One region of the Sphingobium sp. DN12 genome, then DNA from elsewhere that is predicted to be linked to it. Evidence: riboswitches for the same ligand, from Rfam matches in the RefSeq annotation. Region 1 holds a riboswitch; each other region holds the start of a gene.
The links. Region 1 has a riboswitch for cobalamin ahead of ACI6S0_RS11755 (cobalamin biosynthesis protein CobG). Riboswitches for the same ligand answer to the same signal wherever they lie in the genome.

Region 1 (7,746 bases):
GCTGTTTGCGGGGCGGGGCGACGCCTTTTGCGCCGGCAATGACCTCAAGGACTTCATGGCCGGGCCGGAGGGCGGCGCTGCCGCCTTCGATTTCATCAGCGCGATTGCCGCCTTCGACAAGCCGATCGTCGCGGCGGTGCAGGGGCTTGCCGTGGGCGTCGGCACGACGATGCTGTTCCATTGCGACCTGGTCTATGCCGCGCCCGACGCGCGCTTCGTCATGCCCTTCGTCAATCTGGGCATCGTGCCGGAGGCCGGCTCCAGCCTGCTCGCGCCCGCGATCATGGGCCATGCCAGGGCGGCGGCGATGCTGATGCTGGGCGAGCCGATGGATGCGGAAGCGGCCGATCGCGCTGGTTTCGTGACGGCGATCGTGACAGGCGAAACGCTGCTCGACCATGCCCGCGCCAAGGCGGCGGCGCTGATGGCCAAGCCGCCCCAGGCACTGATGGCGACGCGCCGGCTGATGAAGGGTGACCCCGCCGCCTTGCAGGCGCGCATCGCCGAAGAAGCCCGGCTGTTCCGCGAAGCGCTGGCCTCGCCCGAGGCGCAGGAGGCGTTCATGGCCTTTTTCGAAAAGCGCGCGCCGGTCTTCAAGCGGGCCTGATCGAAGTGCGGCCGGGGGGAAGGGATCAGTCCTTGCCCCGCCGCTCGAACTTCAGTTCGCTCACGATCACGGCGGCGATGATCAGCAGCGCGCCGGCCAGCGCCGTGGCGGGCTGGCGGTCGCCCGCGATCCGGCCCAATATCCCGGCCCAGACCGGCTCGCCGGCATAGATCAGGGTCGCGCGGGTCGGCGATACGGTGCGCTGCGCCCAGTTCATCACGAACTGGATCAGCGCCGTCATCGCGCCCAGGCCACAGGCCGACAGGATCACCGTCCAGGAAAAGGGCGGAATCGCCTCGCCCATCGGCGCCATCAGGCCGAAGGCGAGCAGCGACGTGACCGCCAGTTGCACCAGCGTGACGCGGGCAATGTCGACCTTGCCGGCCCACAGGCTGATGAAGATGATCTCCAGCGCGATCGCCAGCGTGCTGATCAGCGTCAGCGCCTCGCCCTTGCCCAGCGACAGCCCTTCGCGCGGGGCGGCGATCAGGATCAGGCCGGCAAAGGCCAGCGCGACGCCGACCCAGCTGGTCCAGCGCGGCCGGCGCCGCAATATCGCCCATTGGAGGATCGGCACCAGCGGCACATAGGCGGCGGTGATGAAGGCGGACGTGCTGCTGGATATGGTCTGCAGCGCCCAGGTCTGGAGCGTGTAGCCGCAGAAGATGCCAAGGCCGATCATCGACCCGGCCAGCAGTTCGCGCCCCGTCAGGCCGCGCAACACCGGCCAGGCGAGCGGCAGCGCCAGCAGCGCCGCCGTGCCGAAGCGCATCCCCACGAAGAAGAGCGGCCCGCTCTGCTGCATGGCATGATGCACGATCAGGAAGGTCGCGCCCCACAGCACGGTGATCCCGATCAGCGCGAGTTCGGGACGGCCGATGATCAGCCGGGGCGCTGGGCTCTTGTCGAGGGCGGCATTGTGCAACATAATGCACATCGCGTTATGAGCAATATATTGCACAGTCAAGTCGAAGTCCCGCGCCCGGACGTTCTTTCCCATGTCGCGGGCAATATCCGCCGCCTGCGCGCCGCCAAGGGGCTGAGCCAGGATGCGCTGGCCAGCGCGGCCGGGGTCAGCCGGCGCATGCTGGTGGGGATCGAGAGCGGCGAGGCCAATGTCAGCCTGTCGACGCTCGACCGGCTGGCGCAGGCGCTGGACGTCAGCTTCTCGCACGTCGTGCGCGCGCCCGACATGCCCGACAATAGCCGGATCGATACCCTCGCCTGGCAGGGCGAGGATGCACATAGCCGCGCGACCCTGCTCGGCACCGTGCCGGCCGCGCGCGAGGCGGAGCTATGGACCTGGTCGCTGGCGCCGGGCGATCGCTACCCGGCCGAGGCGGACGCCGCCAACTGGCACGAGATGCTCTATGTGGTGGAAGGGGTGCTGACGGTCGAGATGGATGCCGGCACGCGCACCATCACGGCGGGCGACTTCCTCATCTTCAGCAGCGACCGCCCCTATGTCTTCGTCAACCGCGGAACCGACCTGCTGCGCTTCGTGCGCAACGTGGTGTTCTAGGCGGCGCGGACGAATGCCGGGAGGGGTGGGGTGCGGACTGGCCCTTATCCCGTCATGCCAGCGAAGGCTGGCATCTCAGGCCGGCGCACGCGACATAAACGGATAGCGCTAGACGGCTGGCCTCTTTCTGCTGCCGCCTGAGACCCCAGCCTTCGCTGGGGTGACGGAGTTAAGCGGTTTGCGGACAGACTGCTTTTCTGCAGAAACAGTGGAAAGCGGTCGCTAGAGGCGATAGCCCGTCGTCATGCAGATCAAGGTCATGGCAGATTATGGATGCGCCCCTCTCTGGTGGGATGAAGGAAGCCCCGAGAAGATGGGAGATATCCAACCGGATTCTTTGGGGCTCAGTGATGGGCTTTGTGCCGATCTATGGGCATGGTCGAAGGACTATGATGCCACTCTGAATGTGGATGATCCTTCCAGATCGGGTTTCAGATCTAGCGCTGATGAACAGGCTTTTGAAGAACGGGGACGGCAACTGAGCGAGCGTTTAGCTGGCGAGTTGGAACCGGAGGTAAAGGTTCGCTATTGGCGTGGCGATCAATAGGTGGTGATCGGTTAGTGCGCTTCTGAGGCCAAAAAATTAGCGGTTCATTGCCCAAATTGGTGGAAATCCGACAATCCCCACAGGCGTCATCCTGACGAAAGTCAGGATCCATTCTGGGCTACGGCGGATAGGGAGCGCTCAAGCGATCCCGGATCAAGCCTGTCCTGAGCCTGTCGAAGGGGCCGGGATGACGAAGAGGGAAATAGCCACTTCCGGTCGCGTCCAGGCCGCCCGGATATAGCCTCGCGGCCTGAGGCCGGGCCTCCCCATGGGGAGGCCCGGCACGTCTCAATGGCTGTCGTTGCGCAGATCCTTGCCGGCCTGCTCCAGCGAGGCGCCGACATCCTGCTTGGCTTCCTTGCCCTCGCGCTTGGCATCGTCGGCGGCCCGGTCGGTCGCGGCGCCGATCCGGTCTGCGCCATTGTCGATCGCGGCGCCCGCGCGGTCGAGGCCGTTGTCGATCTTCTCGCCGGCATCGTCGACGGCGTTGCTGACGTCATTGCCGATCGCGGAGCCGGCATTTTCCAGATTGTCCGACGCCTTTTCCGAGCAGGCGGACAGGCTCAGGCCCAGGGCGGACAGGGCCGTGATGGCCAGAAGGGGTGCGCGCATGATGTCTCCTCATTGCGTTGGCAAGGCTTGGGCAGCGCCGCATCATATCTGACGCGGCGCTGCCTAATCTCTCGTTGTCGCATCGTTTTAAGCGGAAAACCGGTTCCCACTTTTCCGCACGACGCTCGTAAAAGCGCGGCAGCGGCCATAAGGTTGCGTGGTTTCGCGATCAGCCGCCGCTGAGGCCGAACACCATCGACCGGTCGGCATCGGGGATCAGGCCCTCCATCACCCGCCAGAAACCGGTGACGGACCCCTGTCCGGCCTGGGCATAGGCAGCCGCCATCTTCTCGCGCAGGGCGCGGAAAAGCTCGGCCTCCAGCGCGCGCCCGGCGGCGCTGAGGCGCAGCAGTTTCTGCCGCCGGTCGCTGCTGCCCGGCCGGGTCTCGATATAGCCGCGCTCGATCAGGTCATTGAGCACCCGGCCGAGCGATTGCTTGGTGATCGCCAGCAGGCGCAGCAGATCCTTCACCGTCAGGTCGGGCTGGCGCGAGATGAAATAGAGGGCGCGGTGATGGGCGCGACCCAGCCCCTGCGCCGCCAGCCCCTCGTCGATCGATCGGGTGAGCGCGGAATAGCCGAAATAGAGCATCTCGATGCCGCGCCGGATTTCGTCCTCGCGCAGGAACAGCGGCGAGGCCGGTGCGATCTGGCTGGGCGAGGGGGCTTGGACGGACATCGGCGCGGGTTTCCGGTTGCGGGGGCGGGGGCGTGGCGTTGATCCCTAAGATGGGTTGGGCGGGAAGGAAAGGGAAAGGCGAAGTCCATCGTCAGGAGGGCTTTTCTTTCGTGCATCAGCCGCTATATGGCGGTCCCGCGCTGACTTGGATCGGCGCATTGCTGGGGCGTCGCCAAGCGGTAAGGCAGCGGCTTTTGATGCCGCCATGCGCAGGTTCGAATCCTGCCGCCCCAGCCAAAATTTCGGTATCCGACGCCGCGTCGCTTTCCTTGCTTCCGGTTTCCGTTTCGGCATCTTCCGTCGGTATGCCTTGGGCGTCGAGCCGGCAGCGGGACTGCGGATACCCATTCCATGTCTTGGCTAAGCCCGATGTTTCGACTAGGGCATCAACGATGCGCCGGTTCATGCTGGCGCATTGCATAACTGACGCCGGTGTTCCGCAAGGAACTTAATCGGGAATGCGGTGCGGGGGCCTGGCCCCTTATTCCGTGGCTGTCCCTGCAACTGTAAGCGGATAGCGCGATGCACGAGCCCGTGAGGGCAGCCACTGGACAGAGCGTCCGGGAAGGCGTGCATCCCGCAACGACCCGCGAGCCAGGAGACCTGCCGGCGTTTCGGTCGCTCTTGTCCTGACCCAGGGATTGGTCATGGCACGGTCTCTCTTCCGTCTGGGCGGCGAAGCGTGTGGCTGGGGCTGCACGGCCGCGTGGTGTCGGGCGCCTGTCGCGCCTGCCTGCCGCCTCGCGCCGACCGGTGATGCCGGCAAGCCCCGCCTGGTTGCGTCCCGGCGCGCGGAGGATTTGCCTGTGAGCCAGACCGGCGCGGGCAGGGATAGGGCGACCGCGAACCATGCGGTGGCCCACGGGCCGGCCGTTCGGGGCTGGTGTCCCGATGCCTGGCGCCCGATGGCGGCGGGCGACGGGCTGATCGTGCGCGTGAAGCCGCGCCTCGGCCGTCTTTCGGCCGACGACATGGCGGCGCTGGGCGAAGTGGCGATCGCCCATGGCAACGGCCTGATCGACATGACCCGGCGCGCGAACCTCCAGATCCGCGGCGTGCGCGACGAAAGCTGGCGCCCCTTGCTCGACCGGCTGCTCGACCTTGGCCTGGTGGACCGCGATGCCCGGCGCGAGGGCGCGCGGATGCTGATGATCGCGCCGGACTGGCGCGAAGGGGATGACAGCTATCGCATCGCCAGCCAGCTGCTCGATCGCCTGGACGAACTACCGGACTTGCCGGGCAAGATGGGCTTCGTCATCGATGCCGGCGCCGCGCCGCTCCTGTCGAGCGAAGCGGGGGATTTTCGCATCGAGCGGGCGCGCGATGGCGGCCTGATCTTGCGTGCGGAGGGGCGGGCACAAGGCGTGCCGGTGGACAGCGGCGGCGAAGTGGATGCGCTGCTCGCACTCGCCCGATGGTTCGTGGAGAGCGACGGCGCGCGGGCGGGGCGCATGGCCCGGCATGATGCGCCCCTGCCGGATTGGGCAACGGGCAGGGCAGAGGCCGCGTCGCCGCGCCCGCGTCTGACCTCCGGCGCATGGGATGGTGGCATGGCCTATGGTCTTCCCTTCGGCCGGATCGACGCGCGGCATCTTCTCGACGCGCCGGCCATGCGGCTGACCCCGTGGCGCATGCTGCTGGCCGAAGGGCAACTGCCCGGCCTGTCCGCCGACGCGGCCGACCCGCTGATCCATGTGGAGGCTTGCCCCGGCGCGCCTGCCTGCCCGCAGGCGAGCGTGGCGACCCGCGACCTCGCCCGCCGGCTGGCCCCCCATGTGGCGGGCCGCCTTCATGTCTCCGGCTGCGCCAAGGGATGCGCCTGTTCGATGCCGGCCGATATCGTGCTGACGGGGCGGGACGGGCGCTACGACCTGGCCTTCCACGCCCGTGCAGGATCGGCGCCCGTCCGTCCTGACCTCACCGCCACCGACCTTCTTGCCCATTTCGGAGCCTGTTGATGCCCCATGATTATGAGAGGGACGGCGCGGCAATCTATCGCCAGTCCTTCGCCACCATCCGCGCCGAAGCCGATCTCGGGCGCTTTGCTGCCGAGGAGGAGCCGGTCGCCGTGCGTATGATCCATGCCGCGGGCATGGTGGACCTGGCGGCCCATATCCGCTTTTCGCCGGGCTTTGCAGCCGTGGCGCGGCAGGCCCTGGCTGCAGGGGCGCCGGTGCTGTGCGATGCGCGCATGGTGTCGGAAGGGGTCACGCGTGCGCGCCTGCCCGCCGACAATGCCGTGCTTTGCACCCTGCACGACACCGCCGTGCCGGACATGGCGCGGGCGATGGGCAATACCCGGTCCGCCGCCGCGCTGGAACTGTGGCGGCCGCATCTTGCCGGGGCACTGGTTGCCATCGGCAATGCGCCCACGGCGCTGTTCCACCTGCTCGACATGCTGGACGACCCGGCCTGTCCGCGTCCCGCGGCGATCATCGGCTGCCCGGTGGGCTTCGTGGGCGCGGCGGAATCCAAGGCGGCACTGTGGGCGGCGCAGCCGGTCCCCTGCTGCGTCGTCGACGGGCGGCTTGGCGGCAGCGCGATCACGGTCGCGGCGATCAATGCGCTGGCGAGCCACGCGGAATGAGCGGCACCGTCTATGGCGTGGGCCTTGGCCCCGGCGCGCAGGACTTGCTGAGCGTGCGCGCCGACCGGCTGGTGCGGGGCGGAAGGCATGTCGCCTATTTCCGCAAGGCCGGCCGACCGGGACAGGCGCGCCGCATCGCGCAGGGCATGTTGCGGGACGATGCGATCGAACTGGCGATGGAATATCCGGTGACAACCGAAATTCCGCTCACCGATCGGCGCTACAATGACTGCCTTGCCGCTTTCTATGCCGACTGCACCGGCCGGCTGCTGGCGATCGCGGAGGCGGGCGAGGATGTGGTCGTATTGTGCGAGGGCGATCCCTTTTTCTACGGCTCCTTCATGCATCTGCACAGTCGGCTGTCGGGGCTGGTCCCGGTCGAAGTGGTCCCCGGCATCATGGGCATGTCGGGCGCGTGGAATGCGACCGGCCTGCCGATCACCTGGGGTGACGATGTGCTGACCGTGGCGATGGCGACGCTGCCGGAAGAGGAACTGGTCCGCCGCATCCGCGATACCGACGCGCTGGTGGTGATGAAGATAGGTCGCCACCTGGCCAAGCTGCGCAGTGCGGTGGCGGCGGCCGGGCGCAGCGATGAAGCATGGCTGGTCGAACATGCCGCCATGCCGGAACAGCGCGTGACCCGGCTGGCCGATGTCGACAGGGTGACGCCCTATTTCTCGATCCTGCTGATCCACGGCCAGGGGCGTCGGCCATGAGCCTTGCGGCGGCAGAGGGGGGCTGGATCGCGATCGCGGGGCTTGGGCCGGGGGACGAAGCGCTGGTGACGCCGGAGGTGGATGCCGCGCTGGCTGCCGCGACCGACGTGGTGGGCTATATCCCCTATGTCGCGCGGGTCGCGCCGCGTGCGGGGCTGATGCTGCATCCTTCGGACAATCGGGTGGAACTGGACCGGGCGGCCCATGCGCTGGAGCTGGCGGCGCAGGGGCGTCGGGTTGTCGTCGTCTCCTCGGGCGATCCGGGCGTCTTTGCCATGGCGTCCGCCCTGTTCGAGGCGCTGGAGGCCGGCCCCGCTCCCTGGCGCGACATCGACATTCGCGTGCTGCCCGGCATCACCGCGATGCTGGCCGCCGCGGCGCGTGCGGGCGCGCCGCTTGGCCATGATTTCTGTGCGATCAACCTGTCCGACAATCTCAAGCCCTGGTCCCTGATCGAAAAGCGGCTGCGGCTG
Region 2 (7,746 bases), 2.4 Mb from region 1:
CGCTTCGCTTTCCGCGATGTTGAGCCGGCAGCCCAGGGTGATGATGTCGGGACCGGCCACGGTCAGAAGCGGTCCCAGTCCGCCTCGCCGTCGAACACATGGGTGGCGGGGCCGGTCATGCGGATCGTGCCGCCCGGTGCCCAGTCGATTTCCAGGTCGCCGCCCGGCAGGCTGACCGTCACCGGGCCGGCCATCAGCTTGCGGCGGATCGCCGCGACGGCGGTGGCGCAGGCGCCGGTGCCGCAGGCGCGGGTGAGGCCGGCGCCCCGTTCCCAGACGATCAGGCGCAAATGCTGCGGGCCGACGACCTGCGCGAAATTGACGTTCACGCGGGCGGGGAAGAGCGGATCATGCTCGATCAGCGGGCCGAGCCGTTCGAAATCGACCGCGTCCAGATCCTCGACGAAGAAGATCACATGCGGGTTGCCGACATTGACGGCGGCCGGCGCGGGCAGGTCTTCCCAGCTGGCCGACATCGTCAGCGTGTCCATCGGATAAGCGAGCGGGATCGCGTCCCAGTCGAAGCGGGGCGCGCCCATGTCGACGCTGGCGCCGCCGTCCACGCTCTTTGCATCAAGCAGGCCTGCCTTGGTGCGGATCAGCACATCGCGGCCGACGAACAGGGGAACGCAGCGGGTCGCGTTGCCGCAGGCTTCCACTTCGCTGCCATCAGCATTGAATATCTGCATCGACACATCGGCGTCGTCGCTCTCGCCGATGACGATCAACTGGTCGCAGCCGATGCCGGCGTGGCGATCGGCAATGGCGCGGGCGCGCGCCTGCGTCATCGCGACCGGCGCCTGGCGCGCGTCGATCACGACGAAATCATTGCCCAGACCATGCATCTTGGAAAAGCGGCTCATCATGGCGCCGCATTTAGTGCGGGACGGGGCAAAAGACCAGCGGTCAGGCGTTCTGGCCGCCAATGATCGCGGCATAATCCTGCGGATCGACATTGGCGCCGGAGATGACGAGGGCGGTGGTGCCGTCGGTGGGCGGGGCGAGGCCGGCAAGCATGGCCGCGAGCGCCACCGCGCCGCCCGGTTCGACCACCAGCTTGAGCGTGATGAAGGCGAAGCGCATTGCGTCGCGCACCTGATCGTCGCTGACGACGAGGCCGCCGGCGAGCAGGGCCTGGTTGATCGGGAAGGTCAGCGCGCCGGGGCTGGGGGCCAGCAGCGCGTCGCAGATGCTGCGCGCGTCGGGCGCGACACTTTCCCGCACGCCGCTGGCGAGCGAGCGGGCGGTATCGTCGAAGCCGGCGGGTTCGACGGCATAAACGGCGATGTCGGGGCGGGCGGCCTTGACCGCCGTCGCCGTGCCCGCGACCAGCCCGCCGCCACCACAGCAGACGAGAATCTGGGTGGGGTTGGCGCCGACGGCCTGCGCTTGCTCCAGTATCTCCAGGCCGATCGTGCCCTGGCCGGCGATGATGAAGGGATCGTCGAAGGAGGGAACCAGCGTTGCGCCGCGTTCGGTGGCAAGGGCGGTGGCGATTGCCTCGCGGCTCTGGGTGAAGCGGTCATAGGGGACGACCTCAGCCCCCATCGCACGCGTGTTGGCGGTCTTGATCGCTGGGGCATCGGCCGGCATCACGATCGTTGCCGGGATGCCGAGCAGGCGCGCGGCGAAGGCGACGCCCTGGGCATGATTGCCCGAGGACCATGCGACGACGCCCGCCGCCCGTTCCGCTGCATCGAGGCGGGCGAGGCGGTTATAGGCGCCGCGGAACTTGAACGATCCGCTATGCTGGGCACCCTCGAACTTCACCAGCACGCGCCGGCCGCACAAATCGTTGAGCGCGGCATTCTCGATCAGCGGGGTGCGAACCGCCGCCGGTGCGATCAGCCGCGCGGCATCGGCGACGTCGGCGGCAGTGATAGCAAGCGAATCGGTCATGTCGGCTCCTTCGGTCAGAGGCCCCTGCATAGCCGCCCATCGGCGCCGCGCAACGATCCGCCGGGGCGATCCTGGCCCGCTTGGCAGGGCTTGTGCTTTGGCTTATGGGGGCGGCGCGCCGGGGCGGTCAAAGGCCCCGGCGCGCATGATCGCGCCGGTGCCCGCAAGGGCTGAAAACGGGAATGCGGTGCGGGGGGCAAAGCCCTTCCAAATCCGCGGCTGTCCCTGCAACTGTAAGCGGTGAGCGCGATGCGCAGGGTTCCCAGGCTCTTCAAAAGGGGAGGGCCGGAACCGGCCACTGGACCGACAGGTCCGGGAAGGCTGGCGCATCGCTGCCCTGACCCGCGAGCCAGGAGACCTGCCGGCGTCTGGTCGCTCTTGCCCTGGCCCAGGGGATGGCCATGGCGCGGTGTTTCCGTCGAGCGACGCCCATGGCGGCCGGGGCCGCATCGGTGCGTGGGGCGGGGCGCTGGCGTCTTCCCGATCCTCACGCAGCGACCGCATGTGCGGACGCCCCGGTTCCAAATCGACGGACGCCGGGGGACGATAAAATGAAGATGTTGGGGATTTCGCTGATCGCGCTGCTGGCCGCTACGCCGGCACTGGCACAAGACGATGATATCGTCGTCACCGCTTCGGGCATTGCGCAGCCGCGCGACGAGGTCGGCCAGGCGATCACGGTGATCGATGCCGACACGATCAGGACGCGCCAGGCGGTCGATGTCGTCGATCTGCTCGCCACCACGCCGGGCGTCCGCTTCAGCCGCAATGGCTCGACCGGCGGCGTGACCGGCGTGTCGCTGCGCGGCGCGGAGACGACCCAGACGCTGGTGCTGATCGACGGGGTCAAGGTCAACGACCCGAGCGGCATCGGCGACGGCTATGATTTCGGCCATCTGCTGACCGGCAATATCCGCCGGATCGAAGTGCTGCGCGGCTCCAACTCGGTCGTCTATGGCAGTCAGGCGATCGGCGGCGTGGTCAATGTGATGACCGGCGCGCCGAGCGAGGGTTTCGAGGTCAATGCCTCGGCCGACTATGGCTATAGCGACACGCTGAACGCCAAGGCCGATGTGTCGGGCACGCGTGGCGCGGTGTCCGGCGGCGTCGGCGTCGCCTATTTCAACACCGACGGCATTTCCTCGGTCGGCCGGTCGTTCGGCGGCGTGGAGAAGGACGGCTATGAGAATATCGCCACCAACGCCAAGCTGAAGATCGCCTTTTCCGACACGCTCAGCCTCGACCTGCGCGGTTACTATATCCATGCCGATCTCGACTATGACAGCTTCTTCGGCGCGCCGGCCGACAGCAGCGACGTCAGCAAGCTGGACCAATATGTCGGCTATGCCGGGATCAACCTGGCGCTGCTCGACGGCAAGCTGACCAATCGGGCCGCCGTCACCTGGATGCGCAACGATCGCGACTATTATTTCGTGCGCGGCACTGACCCGGACTATGGCTATTCGGGCACCAATCTGCGGTTCGAATATGAGGGCGTCTATGCCCCGGTGGATCAGGCCAAGCTGATCTTCGGCTATGAGCATGAGCGGCCGGACTATGAGTATTTCGGCTTTGGCGACATAGCGAGCGCGAAGGCGAACATCGACAGCGTCTATGCGCTGGCGGTGGTGAAGCCGCTTGCCGGCCTCGCCGTCACTGGTGGGCTGCGCCATGACGATCATAGCCAGTTCGGCGGCGCGACCACCTTTGGCGCGAACGCCAATTACACGCCGAACGCCGGCGCGACCAATATCCGCCTTTCCTATGGCGAGGGGTTCAAGGCGCCGTCGCTCTATCAGCTCTACGACACCTATAGCGGCAACAGCGCGCTGCGGCCTGAGCGGTCGAAAAGCTATGATGTCGGCTTCGACCAGAGCCTGGACGGGGACAAGGCTATGCTGTCGCTGACGGCGTTCCGGCGCGATACCCGCAACCAGATCAACTATGATTATGCGACCTACACCTATGGCAATCTGGACCGGACCCGCGCCAAGGGCGTGGAAGCGACGCTGACGCTGAAGCCGGTCGAGGCGCTGACGGTGGCGGCATCCTACTCCTATGTCGATGCGCGCGACCGGTCGGGCGGGGTCACCGACGGCAATCGCCTGCCGCGCCGCGCCGCCAATGCGGTCAGTGTGTCGGCCGACTATCTCTGGGCCTTCGGCCTGTCGACCGGCGCGACCCTGACCATGGTCGGCGACAGCTATGACGACACGGCCAACACGCGCCGGCTCGACGGCTATGCGCTGGCCGGGCTGCGCGCATCCTTCCCCGTGGGCGAGCATCTGGAAGTCTATGGCCGGATCGACAATCTGTTCGATGCGGATTACGCCACGGCCTATGGCTATGGCACCTATGGCCGGTCGGCCTATGGCGGCGTGCGTGTCCGCTTCTAAGGGGCGGCGCGCATGAGCGGGCGGCGGCATCCTTTGTTGCTGCCGGGGCTGATCGCCCTGCTGCTGGTCGCGGCGATCGCGTCGGTCGCGCTGGGATCGGTGACGATCGCGCCGGCCCGCATCCTGGCGGTGCTGGCGGGCGGCGGCGACATGGTGGCGCGCGCGATCGTCATCGACCTGCGCTTGCCGCGCATGGCGATCGGCCTGCTGGTCGGCGGCATGCTGGGCCTGTCGGGCGCGGCATTGCAGGGCTATCTGCGCAATCCGCTGGCCGAACCCGCCGTGCTCGGCGTGTCCAATGCGGCGGCGCTGGGGGCGGTGATCGCGCTCTATTTCGGCCTGTCCGAACTGCATCCGATGGCGTTGCCGCTGCTGGCGATCGTCACGGCCCTGGCGGCGATCGGCGCGCTGTTCCTGCTTGCCGGGCCGTCGGAAAGCCCGTTGACGCTGATCCTGGCCGGCATTGCCGTCGCGACGCTGGCGGGGGCGGGGATCAGCCTGGCGCTGAACCTCTCCCCCAATCCCTTTGCCGCGATGGAGATTATGAGCTGGCTGATGGGGAGCCTGGAAAATCGCAGCATCGACCATCTGCTGCTGGCGCTGCCCTGCATCGCGGTCGGTGCGGCGCTGCTGCTCTATGACGGGCGCGCGCTCGACGCGCTGACCCTGGGCGAGGATGGCGCGCGGGCGCTGGGCGTCGACCTGTCGCGGGCGCGGCTGCGGCTGATGGCGGGCGTCGCGATCGGCGTCGGCGGGGCGGTAGCGGTGACCGGATCGATCGGCTTCGTCGGCCTGATCGTGCCGCATCTGGTGCGGCCGCTGACCGATCGCTCGCCTTCCGCGCTGCTGCTGCCCTCTATGCTGGGCGGCGCGGTGCTGCTGACCCTGGCGGATATCGGCGTGCGCATCATCCCGACCAGCAGCGAGCTGAAACTGGGCGTGCTGACGGCGATGCTGGGCGTGCCGGTCTTCCTCATTCACCTGATGCGGGAGCGGCGGCTATGGTGACCCTGTCGACCGAGCAACTGGACGTCCGGCTGGGCCGCCATCTGGCGGTGCGTGGCGTCCATCTGTCCATGGCGCCGGGCCAGTTGATCGGCGTGATCGGCCCCAATGGCGCGGGCAAGTCGACCTTGGTGCGGGCACTGCTGGGGCTGGTGAAGCCGGCCGCCGGACGCGCGCTGCTGGACGGCACGCCGGTCGAGCGGCTGTCGCGCCCGGCGGTGGCGCGGTCCATCGCCTATCTGCCGCAGGGCCAGACATTGCACTGGCCCCTGGCGGTCGAGCGGCTGGTGGCGCTGGGGCGGTTGCCGCATCTGGGGCCGCTGTCGCGCCTGACCGCCGACGATGACGCGGCGATCGAGGACGCGATGGTCCGCGCCGATGTCACCGGCTTCAAGGGCCGGATCGCGACCGAGCTGTCGGGCGGCGAGCGGGCGCGGGTGCTGCTGGCGCGGGCGCTGGCGGTGGGCGCGCCGGCGCTGATCGCCGACGAGCCGCTCGCCGCGCTCGACCCCGGCCACCAGATCGACGTTATGGCCTTGTTGCGGGCGCAGGCGCAGGGCGGGGCGCTGGTCGTCACCGTGCTGCATGACCTCGCCATGGCGGCGCGCTATTGCGACCGGCTGCTGCTGATGGATGGCGGCGCGCTGGTGGCGGACGGGGCGCCGATGGACGTGCTGACGCCGGAGCGCCTGGCATCCGTCTATGGCGTCGCCGCGCGGATCGACGTCAGCGACGGCCTGCCGCTGATCGTGCCGACGGCGCGGGTCTGATCCGTAACGAAAAAGGGGGCCTTCCGGCCCCCTTTGCTTAATTGCCGAAGCCGCGTGGGGCGGGATCGACCACGCTGATCGTGCCGGCGCCGACCTCGCTCACTTCCAGCGCGCGTTCGGCGATGCCGTTGCGGTTGAAGCGGAAGGCGCCGTCGATGCCGGCAAAGCCGCCCGGATCGCGCAGGCGCGCGGTCGGGAAGGGCGAACCCGGCTTCCAGTCCTGGGCGATCCGCACCGTCAGCAGCACCGCGTCATAGCCCATCGAGGACAGGCGGAAGGGCGCGCTGCCGTAACGGGTGCGATATTTGGTCGCGAGCTGGCGATAGAGGCCGTCCGACACGCTGGCATACCAGGCGCCGCGCAGCACGGGGCTGGCGGCCAGCGATTCTTCGGTATTCCAGATTTCGGTGCCGAGCAGGCGGGCACTGGCGCCGCCATTCTTGCGCACGATCGGCGCGACCTGCAGCGCGACCCGGCCGCTGTCGGCGATCAGCAGCGCGTCATAGCTGGACGAGGCCTGCAGCTTCTTGACCGCAGCGGTGATCGAGGCGGGGGTGCGGTCGAAGGTCTGCATCGACACGACCGTACCGCCGGCCTGTTCGACCGCGCGCAGCAGCGCATTGCCGGCGCGCTCGCCATAGGTGCCGCGCGGCACCAGCGCGCCGAAATTGGACAGGCCCTTTTCACGGGCGAAGCCGATCACCCGCTCGATCGACTGGTTGGGGGTATAGCCCATCAGGAAGATGTTGCTGCCCGCGACGCTGGTGTCGTTGGAGAAGCTGATGACCGGGACATTGGCCTTGGCCGCGATCGGCCCGACGATGCGGGCGTCATCGGCGAGCAGCGGACCCAGGATCAGGCGGTTGCCGTCGGCCAGCGCCCGGTTGGCGGCGGCCGCCGCGCCCGTGGCGGTGTCATAGGTGGTGATGCGGACCTTGTCGGTCTTGATGTCCATCAGCGCCAGGGTGGTGGCATTGGCGATCGACTGGCCCACGCCCGCATTGGGGCCGCTGGTCGGCACCAGCAGTGCGACGCGGTGGCGCGCGGTGTCGGTCGGCAGGCCCTGGGTCACTTCCGGGCCGGTCGGCTTGGCGGGACCGGTGGGCTGGGCGGGGCCGGGGCCCTTGGGCACGATCGACTGACAGGCGGCAAGCATGATGGTGCTGGCAACGAACAGCAATCGCGCGCTGCGCTTCATCGCCGCGAACATGTTCGCTTGCCGGGGGGCATCCGTCTCTGTCATCTGGGATCCTTATGGAAACTATATTGGCATCCGGGCTTGAGCCTGGGCTTTACATCGTGGCGGGGCCGATCGGCAACCTTGGAGACCTTACGCCGCGCGCGGCGGAAGTCCTGCGGTTGGCCGACGTGGTCGCCGTGGAAGATACACGGGTCAGCGCAAGGCTGCTGCGCCATGCGGGGTCGGATCGGCCGATGATTCCCTATCATGACCATAGCGCCGAAAATGTGCGGCAGCGGCTGATCGAGCGGATGGCGAGCGAATCGGTGGCGCTGCTGTCGGACGCGGGGACGCCGCTGATTTCCGATCCGGGTTACAAGCTGGTGCGCGACGCGCGGGCGGCCGGGCGCAAGATCACGACCCTGCCGGGGCCGAGCGCGGCGATCGCGGCGCTGACGCTCTCTGGCCTGCCGACCGATCGGTTCCTGTTCATGGG
Region 3 (7,746 bases), 2.0 Mb from region 1:
GCTGCGAGCAGGGCCGGCAGCCACCAGGCGGCGATTATCAACAAACTTATCCACAGGGCGATGTGGATCGTTTTGACGGCATCGGCAAAACGCGCGCCCAGCCCGGCATGCAGCGGCGGCAGCATCCGCGCCCACAGCAACGGCCCGATCCGCGCGGCAAAGGGAATGAGCAGCAGCGGCAGCATCATGCCCCGCTCGACCAGCGCATGGAGCAGCAGCAGCTTGGCGATCAGTTGCAGGCCGATCGCCACCACGCCGAAACTGCCGACATGCGGGTCGGCCAGCACCGCCAGCAGCCTGTCCCGCCCTTTATGCACCGCGCCGCAGGCATCAGCGATGTCGCCGAGCCCGTCGAGATGCAGCGCCCCGGTCACGCCGACCCAGCAGAGCAGCCCGGCCAGCGCCCCGATCCAGGGATCGATGCGAACAGCAAGATTGACAGCGAACATGACAGATAGACCGACAATCGCACCGACCGCCGGAAACCATCGGATCGACCGTGCGAAGTCTGTCTCGTTCGCTGTCACCTTTGGCATCGGCAGGCGGGTCAGAAACTGGATGGCAAGGACCAGCCCCTTCATGGGCGCAGGCCCGTGATGCGGGCGAGCGGCGGCTCCCCGGTCCAGCGTTCCAGCGACAGCAAGGCGGCATAGGGCAGGCCGAAGCTCCAGCTCTGCTGCACGCTGAACCCGCACAGATGGGCCAGCGCCGCGCGCATCGCCCCGCCATGGGTCAGCACCAATGTGGGCACGCGCGGCAGATCCTCGACCGCATCGGCGATCCGCCCCAGCAATGCCGTCCAGCCCTCGCTGCCCGGCGGCGCGAAACCATCGGGATCCTGCCAGAAACGGGCGAGCGCCTCGGGATCGACATCGGCGGGAGCCAGACCATCCCAGATGCCGAAATCCAGTTCCCGCCAACGCGGATCGACCCACACCGGCAAGCCGGCGCGCTCGCCGATCGCGGTTGCCGCCTGCCGGGCGCGCTGCAGGTCGGACGTCACGATCATCTCGATCTCCAGCCCCTCCGCCTGCGCCAGACAGGCGTCGATGCCCGCGCGCGTCGGCACGCTGTCGGTCCGCCCCAGCAACAGGCCGGGCGTCTCGGGTGCGCCATGCCGCAGCAGATGGAGCGGCATGCCCATCATGTCGCGGTCGACACCGCCGCCTCGGCAAAGGTCGCCATGCCGCTATGCGCGGCTACGGCCGCACGGACGATATTGGCCGCCACCGCCGCGCCGCTGCCTTCGCCCAATCGCATGTCGAGGCGCAGCAGCGGCTCGAGCCCCATCCGCTCCAGCAGCAAGCCATGGCCCGGCTCGGCCGAGCAATGGCCGGCCAGGCAATGGTCGGCAAAGACCGGCACCTGCGCCACCAGCGGCGCGATCGCGGCGCAACTGATGAAACCGTCGAGCAGCACCGGCACGCCCAACTGGCGGGCGCGCAGCACCGCGCCGGCAATCGCCGCCAGTTCGCGCCCACCCAGCCGGCGCAGCGTTTCAAAGGCGCTGTCCGGCGCATCGGCATGGAAGGCGAGCGCCCGATCGATCGTCGCGATCTTGCGCCCGATCCCCTCGCCATCGACGCCCGTGCCGGGACCAACCCAGTCGCGCACGGCGCCGCCAAAGCTGCGCGCGCTCAGGGCGGCGGCGGCGGTCGAATTGCCGATCCCCATTTCGCCCACGACCAGCAGGTCCAGATCCTCTTCGGCCGCCGCCGCGCCGATCGACAGCGCGGTCAGGCACTCCTCCTCGGTCATGGCGGGGGCGATGGTGAAGTCCGCCGTCGGCCGGTCCAGATCGATCGATCGCACCGCCAGTTCCAGCCCGGCCACGCCGGCCAGGGCGTTGATCGCCGCGCCGCCGGCGGCGAAATTGGCGACCATCTGCGCGGTCACGGCGGCAGGATAGGCGCTGACGCCATGGACGGTGAAGCCATGATTGCCGGCAAAGATCGCGGCACGCGCCCGCTTCAGGCGCGGCACCGCGCGCCCCTGCCAGCTTGCCATGAAGATCGCGACATCCTCCAGCCGGCCGAGCGCGCCGAGCGGCTTGGTCAGTTCCGCCTGCCGCGCGCGTGCCGCCGCGCTGGCCAGTTCCTCGGCCGGCGGCAGATTGGCCAGGGCATTTTCGAAATCGGTGATCGAGGCGAAGCTCATTCGACGACAAATCCTTCCGGCGGGGTACGGGTGATGAAATGGCCCTTCACGCCTTCGGGCCATTCGCGAAAGGCGACGCGGCCATGCTCGCTGGCGGCATAGGCAATGGCATAATCGAGGATCGCGCGCGCCGCATCGGCATCCGGGGTGAACCGCCCCATTACATAGCCGACCTTGCCCGGCGCGCGCAGATGGACGGTGCAATGATCCTGGCAGGCGAACAGGCAAGGCATGTCCTGCACCGCGACGGTGGCATAGCGCGGGTCGGAGGCCTGCACGCTGCGCAGCGCCTCCGCCAATCGGGCCCCGCCGCGCACGCCCTCCCCGTCCTCCCGCATCTTCGGTGAATGACGGCAGGTATTGCAGGCGACAATGGCGGGGCCGGGTTCGACGGGGCGCAGCATCAGAAGCGCCCCCGGAAGCCGGCATAGATGCTGCGGCCGAGCGTGCCATAGCGATAGGCCGTCATATAATTCTCGTCGAAGAGATTCTCGACGCGGGCGAACAGGCGCAACGCCGGGGTGAACGCATATTCGGCGCGCAGGTCGACCAGCGTATAGTCGTCCAGCCGCGTCGTGTTGGCCGCATTGTCATAGCTGTGGCCGGACCAGCGCACCGCCGCGCCGGTGGTGAGGCCGAAGGGCCAGGCATAGCTGATCGAACCATTGGCACTGTTACGCGGCCGACGCGGCAGCCAATTGCCTTCGTTCGCGGTGCCGTCCGAACGATCCTCCGCCACGGTCCAGCTGTAATTGCCGTCGATCGTCAGCCCCTTGACCGGCTCGACCGCCACCTGCGCCTCTATGCCATGCGCCTTGGCGCGCGCGACATTGAGATAATAGCCATAGCGGCGGGTGGTGGTGCCGGGCGTGAAGCAGAGCGGATCGGTCGAGCTGGTGGAACAGCTATTATAGATGATCTGGTCGGTCGTGGTCCGGTCGAACCAGGTCGCGCCCAGCCGCAGTTTCTCGCCAAGGAAACGCTGCTCCGCGCCCGCTTCCCAGCCATGGGCGCGTTCGGGATCGAGCGCCTGGTTCCCATATTCGGAAAAGAGCTGATAGAGGGTCGGCGCCTTGAAGCCCTCGCCATAGCTGGCGCGCAGCACCGTCCCGGTCGGCAGCGCCCAGACGCCCCCGGCGGAAAAGAGGGTGCGGCCGCCGTAGCGGTTATGATCGTCATAGCGCAGCCCGCCGGTCAGGGTCAGGCCCGTAATCGGCTGGGCATTGAGCTGGCCATAGACGCTGGTGATCTCCGCCTTGCCGCGGGCCGGGTCGGGAATCGGCACCGAAAGCGACGCCGAAGGCGACACGCTGCGAAAGCGGCTATTCTCATTCTCCACCCCGAACAACGCAGTCCAGCCGTCGGCGATGGCAAAGCTGCCCTGATATTCCAGCCGCTGGTTGCGACCGGCGGCGTCGAAGCTCTGCTTGCGCGGGTTGCGCGGGTCGTAATTGTCGCGATCGGTGTCGGTATAGCCATAGCCGAAGCGGTTGCGGAAGCGGCCGTCGAGCAGCGCGACGTTAAGGCCGGCATAGCCGACAAATTCGCGATTGGTGCCATAGGCCGGGCTGTCCGCGCTGGTGGCGTCGAAATCGACCCGGCCATCGGAATAATAGCCGCGCAGGTCGGCGCTGATCCCGTCCGCCAGCGCAACCTCGACCCGGCCGGTGACGCTGCGGTTGGTATAGCCGTCCTTCTCCTTGCCGCCAAAGGCCGGGCTGATCGCCGAGATGCCCTCGGTGGTGAAGCTCTGTCCGCCGATCCGCCAGCTGACCGGGCCGGTCTTGCCGCCCAGCGCCGCACGGGCACTGACCGTGTCGCGCGACCCCGCCTCGATATCGAAGCTCCCCTCCAGCGGCTGTTCGGGCATGGCGGTGACGACATTGACGACGCCACCGATTGCCTGACTGCCCCACAGGGTCGACTGGGGACCGCGCAGCACTTCTATGCGCGAGGCGTCGCCGACCAGCAGGTTTGCGAAATTATAGCCGCCGCCGGCCGAGGACGGATCGTTGAGCTTCACCCCGTCAATGACCACTACGGTCTGGTCGGACTCGGCGCCACGGATACGCAGCGACGTCGCCGTGCCATAGCCGCCATTGCGCGAGATGCTGACGCCCGGCGTGCGCAGCAGCAATTCGGTGACGCCCAGATCCTGCGCCCGGTCGATCGCTGCCTTGTCGAGCACGGTGACGGAGGCCGGCACCTGGTCGGCCGGCGTGGCGAGGCGGGTCGCGGTGACGAGGATCGAGGATGCGCCGGCATCGGCAGCGGCATCGGGCGGTGGCGCCTGCTGCGCCTCTTCGGCGAAAGCGGTGGTGGAGAGAAGGAAAGAACAGAAAGTCAGATATTTGAACACATGAGCCCCCGGACGAGGGACCGCATCCCAGGGACGATATCGGTGCCCGGCCGGGCGCGACATGGTCCCCGCAATTTGCGGTCCACCTGTCGCCACGCGGGTTCACCCCCGTCCGCTCGGCACACCCTGTCCGCGCGAAGGACGACCGCGACGGGCAGGTCTCCTGGCTCGCGGGTCATCGCTGATTCATGCCGCCTTCTCAGAACCTTGCGGTCCCAATGGCATATGGCACAAAAGCTCGCCGCTCACAGTTGCAGGGGCAGCCGAGGTCTTGAACCCCATTCCCTTTTCATCCCCGCTGCCGGGGAACCTGTCGCAGTCCGGGCGATAGGCGAGCCCGACTGGAGCGTCAATCTTCCTTGCCTGGCGGAGCGCGCGGGCTAAGGGAGATGGCCATGCGGATTTTTGCGCCCATCGGCCCCGGCAAGGGGATGATCGCCCTGATGATCGCCCTGATCGGCGGTGCCACATTATGGGCGGCCACCGCGCGCCAGCCTGCCAATGCAGGCAAACGTCCGCAACGGATCGTGTCGCTCAACCTGTGCGCCGACCAGTTGCTGGTGGCGCTGGCCGATCGCGACCAGATTGCCGGCCTGACCCATAATGCCGGCGATCGGCAGATGTCGGCGGTGGCTGCCGTAACGAAGGGCCTGCCCATCCTCGACGGATCGGCCGAACAGATTTTGGCGACCAATCCCGATCTGGTGATCGGCATGCCGGCGCGGCGCAATCCGGCAATCGCGATCCTCAAGGCCCAGCATTATCCCGCCGTCGACCTGAAAAGCGCGGACAGCTATGCCGATATCATCGCGTCGATCCGCACCGTGGCGCAGGCGACTGGCCATGCCGACCGCGGCGAAGCGATGATCGCGCGGATGGACCGGGAGCTTGCCGCCCTGCCCCGCGCACCGAAGCCGAAGGTCGCCGCCTATTATCAGCGGCGCGGCTACATGACCGGCACCGGCACGCTGGTCGACGACCTGATGACGCGGGCGGGCCTGCGCAACCTGGCCGCCGACCTTGGCAAGCCGGCGATCGCGCAGGTCAGCCTGGAGGAGATGGTCGCGGCCCGGCCCGATTATCTGATCGTCGAGAGCGCGACCGACCGGATCACCGACCAGGGCACCGAAATGCTGCACCATCCGGTGCTGCGCGACATAGCGCGCATCAGCCTGCCCCAGGCCTGGACCGTGTGCGGCGGACCGGCCTATGTGCAGGCGGCCCGCGCCCTCTCCCAGGCCGTCAGCGCCCGCTGAAGCTGGGCCGGCTCAGCCCTCGATGAAGTTGGCGGCGACTTCCGCCGGCACCCGCATCAGCCGGCCACTTTCCTTGTCGATCATCGCCCAGGTGGATTTGGCCGACACCTTCACCTTGCCGTCCGGCCCGGTGAACTCGATCAGCCGGTCGAACCGCGCGCCGCGCGGCCCTTCCGGTATCCAGGTGCGGCCCGATACGACATCGCCCTCGGTCACGTTACCGCGATAATCAACCTCATGCCGGGTCACGACCCAGATATAGGCGTCGACATGGGCCGGATCGGCATCGGTCATCCAATGTTCGACCGACAATTGCTCCATCCACTGCACCCACACCGCATTGTTCACATGGCCCAGCACATCGATATGCTCGGGCCTTGCGGTGAACTGCTTGGTGAAGCTCGACGCCATCAGCCTTCCACTCCCAGCTGCCACAGGATGAACGCAAATTCCTCGGCGGTCTCGTGCAGGCTCTCGAACCGGCCCGACTTGCCGCCATGGCCCGCGCCCATATTGGTCTTGAGCAGCAGGATATTGCTGTCCGTCTTGGTCGCGCGCAGCTTCGCCACCCACTTCGCCGGTTCCCAATAGGTGACGCGCGGGTCGTTCAGCCCGGCCGTCACCATCAGCGGCGGATAGTCCTGCGCACTGACATGGGTGTAGGGATCATAGCTCTGGATCGTGCGGAATGCGGCCTCATCCTCGATCGGATTGCCCCATTCGGGCCATTCGCCCGGCGTCAGCGGCAGCGTTTCGTCCAGCATGGTGTTGAGCACATCGACGAACGGCACATGTGCCACCACCGCGCCCCACAGGTCGGGATCGGAGTTGATGACTGCGCCCATCAGCTCGCCGCCGGCCGATCCGCCCGAAATGCTGATCCTGCCCTTGGCCGAATAGCCAAGATCGATCAGCCCCTTCGCGACATCGACGAAATCGGTGAAGGTGTTGGTGCGCTTGTCGAGCTTGCCGTCCAGATACCATTGCTGGCCCATGTCGTCGCCGCCGCGAATATGGGCGATGGCAAAGGCAAAGCCGCGATCCAGCAGCGACAGGCGGCTGGTCGAAAAGCCCGGCTCCATCGCCAGACCATAGGCGCCATAGCCATAAAGGTGCAGCGGCGCGCTGCCATCGCGGGGGAAATCCGCGGGATAGACGATCGACACCGGAATCTGCGTGCCGTCGCGCGCCGGGATCATCAGCCGCTCGGTGGCATAGCGGCTGGCGTCATAGCCCGAGGGAATTTCCTGGACCTTCAACACCTCCAGCTCACCCGTTGCCAGATGATAATCATAGATGGTGTCGGGCGTGACCATCGATTCATAGCCGATGCGCAGCTTCGTCACCTCATATTCGGGATTGTCGTCGAGACTCGCCGAATAGCTGGCTTCCGGGAATGGAATGCGCTTTGCCGCATGGGTCGCATAATCGCGCAGCTCGATCTGGTCGAGCCCATCCTGCCGCCCTTCGGTGACGTAGAAGGTCTTGAACAGGGTGAAATCGGTCAGGTAGAAATGCGCGTCGGCGCCGATCACCTCATCCCACTGGTCGGGCGCGTCGAGCGATGCCTTCACCAGCCGGAAATTGGGATGGGTGTCGTTGGTCTTGATATAGAGCGTGCCCTCATGCTCATCGACATCATATTCGCGGCCGGCCTGGCGCGCGGCGACGAGCAGCGGCGTCGCGGTCGGATTGTCGGCGGGCACCAGCCAGGCTTCGCTGGTCACATGGTCGCCGGTCGCGATGACGATCCATTTTTCCGAGGAAGTGAGGCCGATCGAGACGCGGAAACCCTCGTCATCCTCATGGAACAGCTCGACGTCGCTCGCCACATCCTGGCCCAGCCAGTGCAGCCGCGCATTGTCGGTCCGCCAATTTTCATTGGCCAAGCCATAGAGCAGCCCCTTTGAATCGCTGGTCCACACCAGCGACGACAATGTGTCGGGAATGACTTCGGGCAGGATTTCACCCGAA

Region 2: it holds a riboswitch for cobalamin, as region 1 does, so the genes downstream of both, ACI6S0_RS00350 (TonB-dependent receptor plug domain-containing protein) here and ACI6S0_RS11755 (cobalamin biosynthesis protein CobG) in region 1, are expected to answer to the same signal.
Region 3: it holds a riboswitch for cobalamin, as region 1 does, so the genes downstream of both, ACI6S0_RS21255 (TonB-dependent receptor plug domain-containing protein) here and ACI6S0_RS11755 (cobalamin biosynthesis protein CobG) in region 1, are expected to answer to the same signal.

What each region holds. Positions count from the first base shown of each region.
Region 1 is NZ_CP173717.1:2,485,723-2,493,468, reverse strand. Features, by position in the region: gene ACI6S0_RS11790 (enoyl-CoA hydratase) at 1-607, shown strand, start outside; gene ACI6S0_RS11785 (DMT family transporter) at 633-1,535, opposite strand; gene ACI6S0_RS11780 (helix-turn-helix domain-containing protein) at 1,563-2,129, shown strand; gene ACI6S0_RS11775 (hypothetical protein) at 2,374-2,676, shown strand; gene ACI6S0_RS11770 (hypothetical protein) at 2,965-3,288, opposite strand; gene ACI6S0_RS11765 (MarR family winged helix-turn-helix transcriptional regulator) at 3,458-3,967, opposite strand; tRNA gene ACI6S0_RS11760 (tRNA-Gln) at 4,130-4,204, shown strand; cobalamin riboswitch at 4,381-4,592, shown strand; gene ACI6S0_RS11755 (cobalamin biosynthesis protein CobG) at 4,873-5,925, shown strand; gene ACI6S0_RS11750 (precorrin-8X methylmutase) at 5,925-6,554, shown strand; gene cobI (precorrin-2 C(20)-methyltransferase) at 6,551-7,273, shown strand; gene cobJ (precorrin-3B C(17)-methyltransferase) at 7,270-7,746, shown strand, end outside.
Region 2 is NZ_CP173717.1:64,060-71,805, forward strand. Features, by position in the region: gene mtaB (tRNA (N(6)-L-threonylcarbamoyladenosine(37)-C(2))-methylthiotransferase MtaB) at 1-60, opposite strand, end outside; gene dapF (diaminopimelate epimerase) at 63-866, opposite strand; gene ACI6S0_RS00345 (threonine ammonia-lyase) at 907-1,899, opposite strand; cobalamin riboswitch at 2,043-2,279, shown strand; gene ACI6S0_RS00350 (TonB-dependent receptor plug domain-containing protein) at 2,451-4,295, shown strand; gene ACI6S0_RS00355 (FecCD family ABC transporter permease) at 4,308-5,303, shown strand; gene ACI6S0_RS00360 (ABC transporter ATP-binding protein) at 5,297-6,070, shown strand; gene ACI6S0_RS00365 (penicillin-binding protein activator) at 6,108-7,313, opposite strand; gene rsmI (16S rRNA (cytidine(1402)-2'-O)-methyltransferase) at 7,325-7,746, shown strand, end outside.
Region 3 is NZ_CP173717.1:4,474,032-4,481,777, reverse strand. Features, by position in the region: gene ACI6S0_RS21275 (adenosylcobinamide-GDP ribazoletransferase) at 1-581, opposite strand, end outside; gene ACI6S0_RS21270 (histidine phosphatase family protein) at 578-1,147, opposite strand; gene cobT (nicotinate-nucleotide--dimethylbenzimidazole phosphoribosyltransferase) at 1,144-2,157, opposite strand; gene ACI6S0_RS21260 (DUF1636 domain-containing protein) at 2,154-2,561, opposite strand; gene ACI6S0_RS21255 (TonB-dependent receptor plug domain-containing protein) at 2,561-4,516, opposite strand; cobalamin riboswitch at 4,653-4,845, opposite strand; gene ACI6S0_RS21250 (ABC transporter substrate-binding protein) at 4,912-5,772, shown strand; gene ACI6S0_RS21245 (acyl-CoA thioesterase) at 5,785-6,183, opposite strand; gene ACI6S0_RS21240 (S9 family peptidase) at 6,183-7,746, opposite strand, start outside.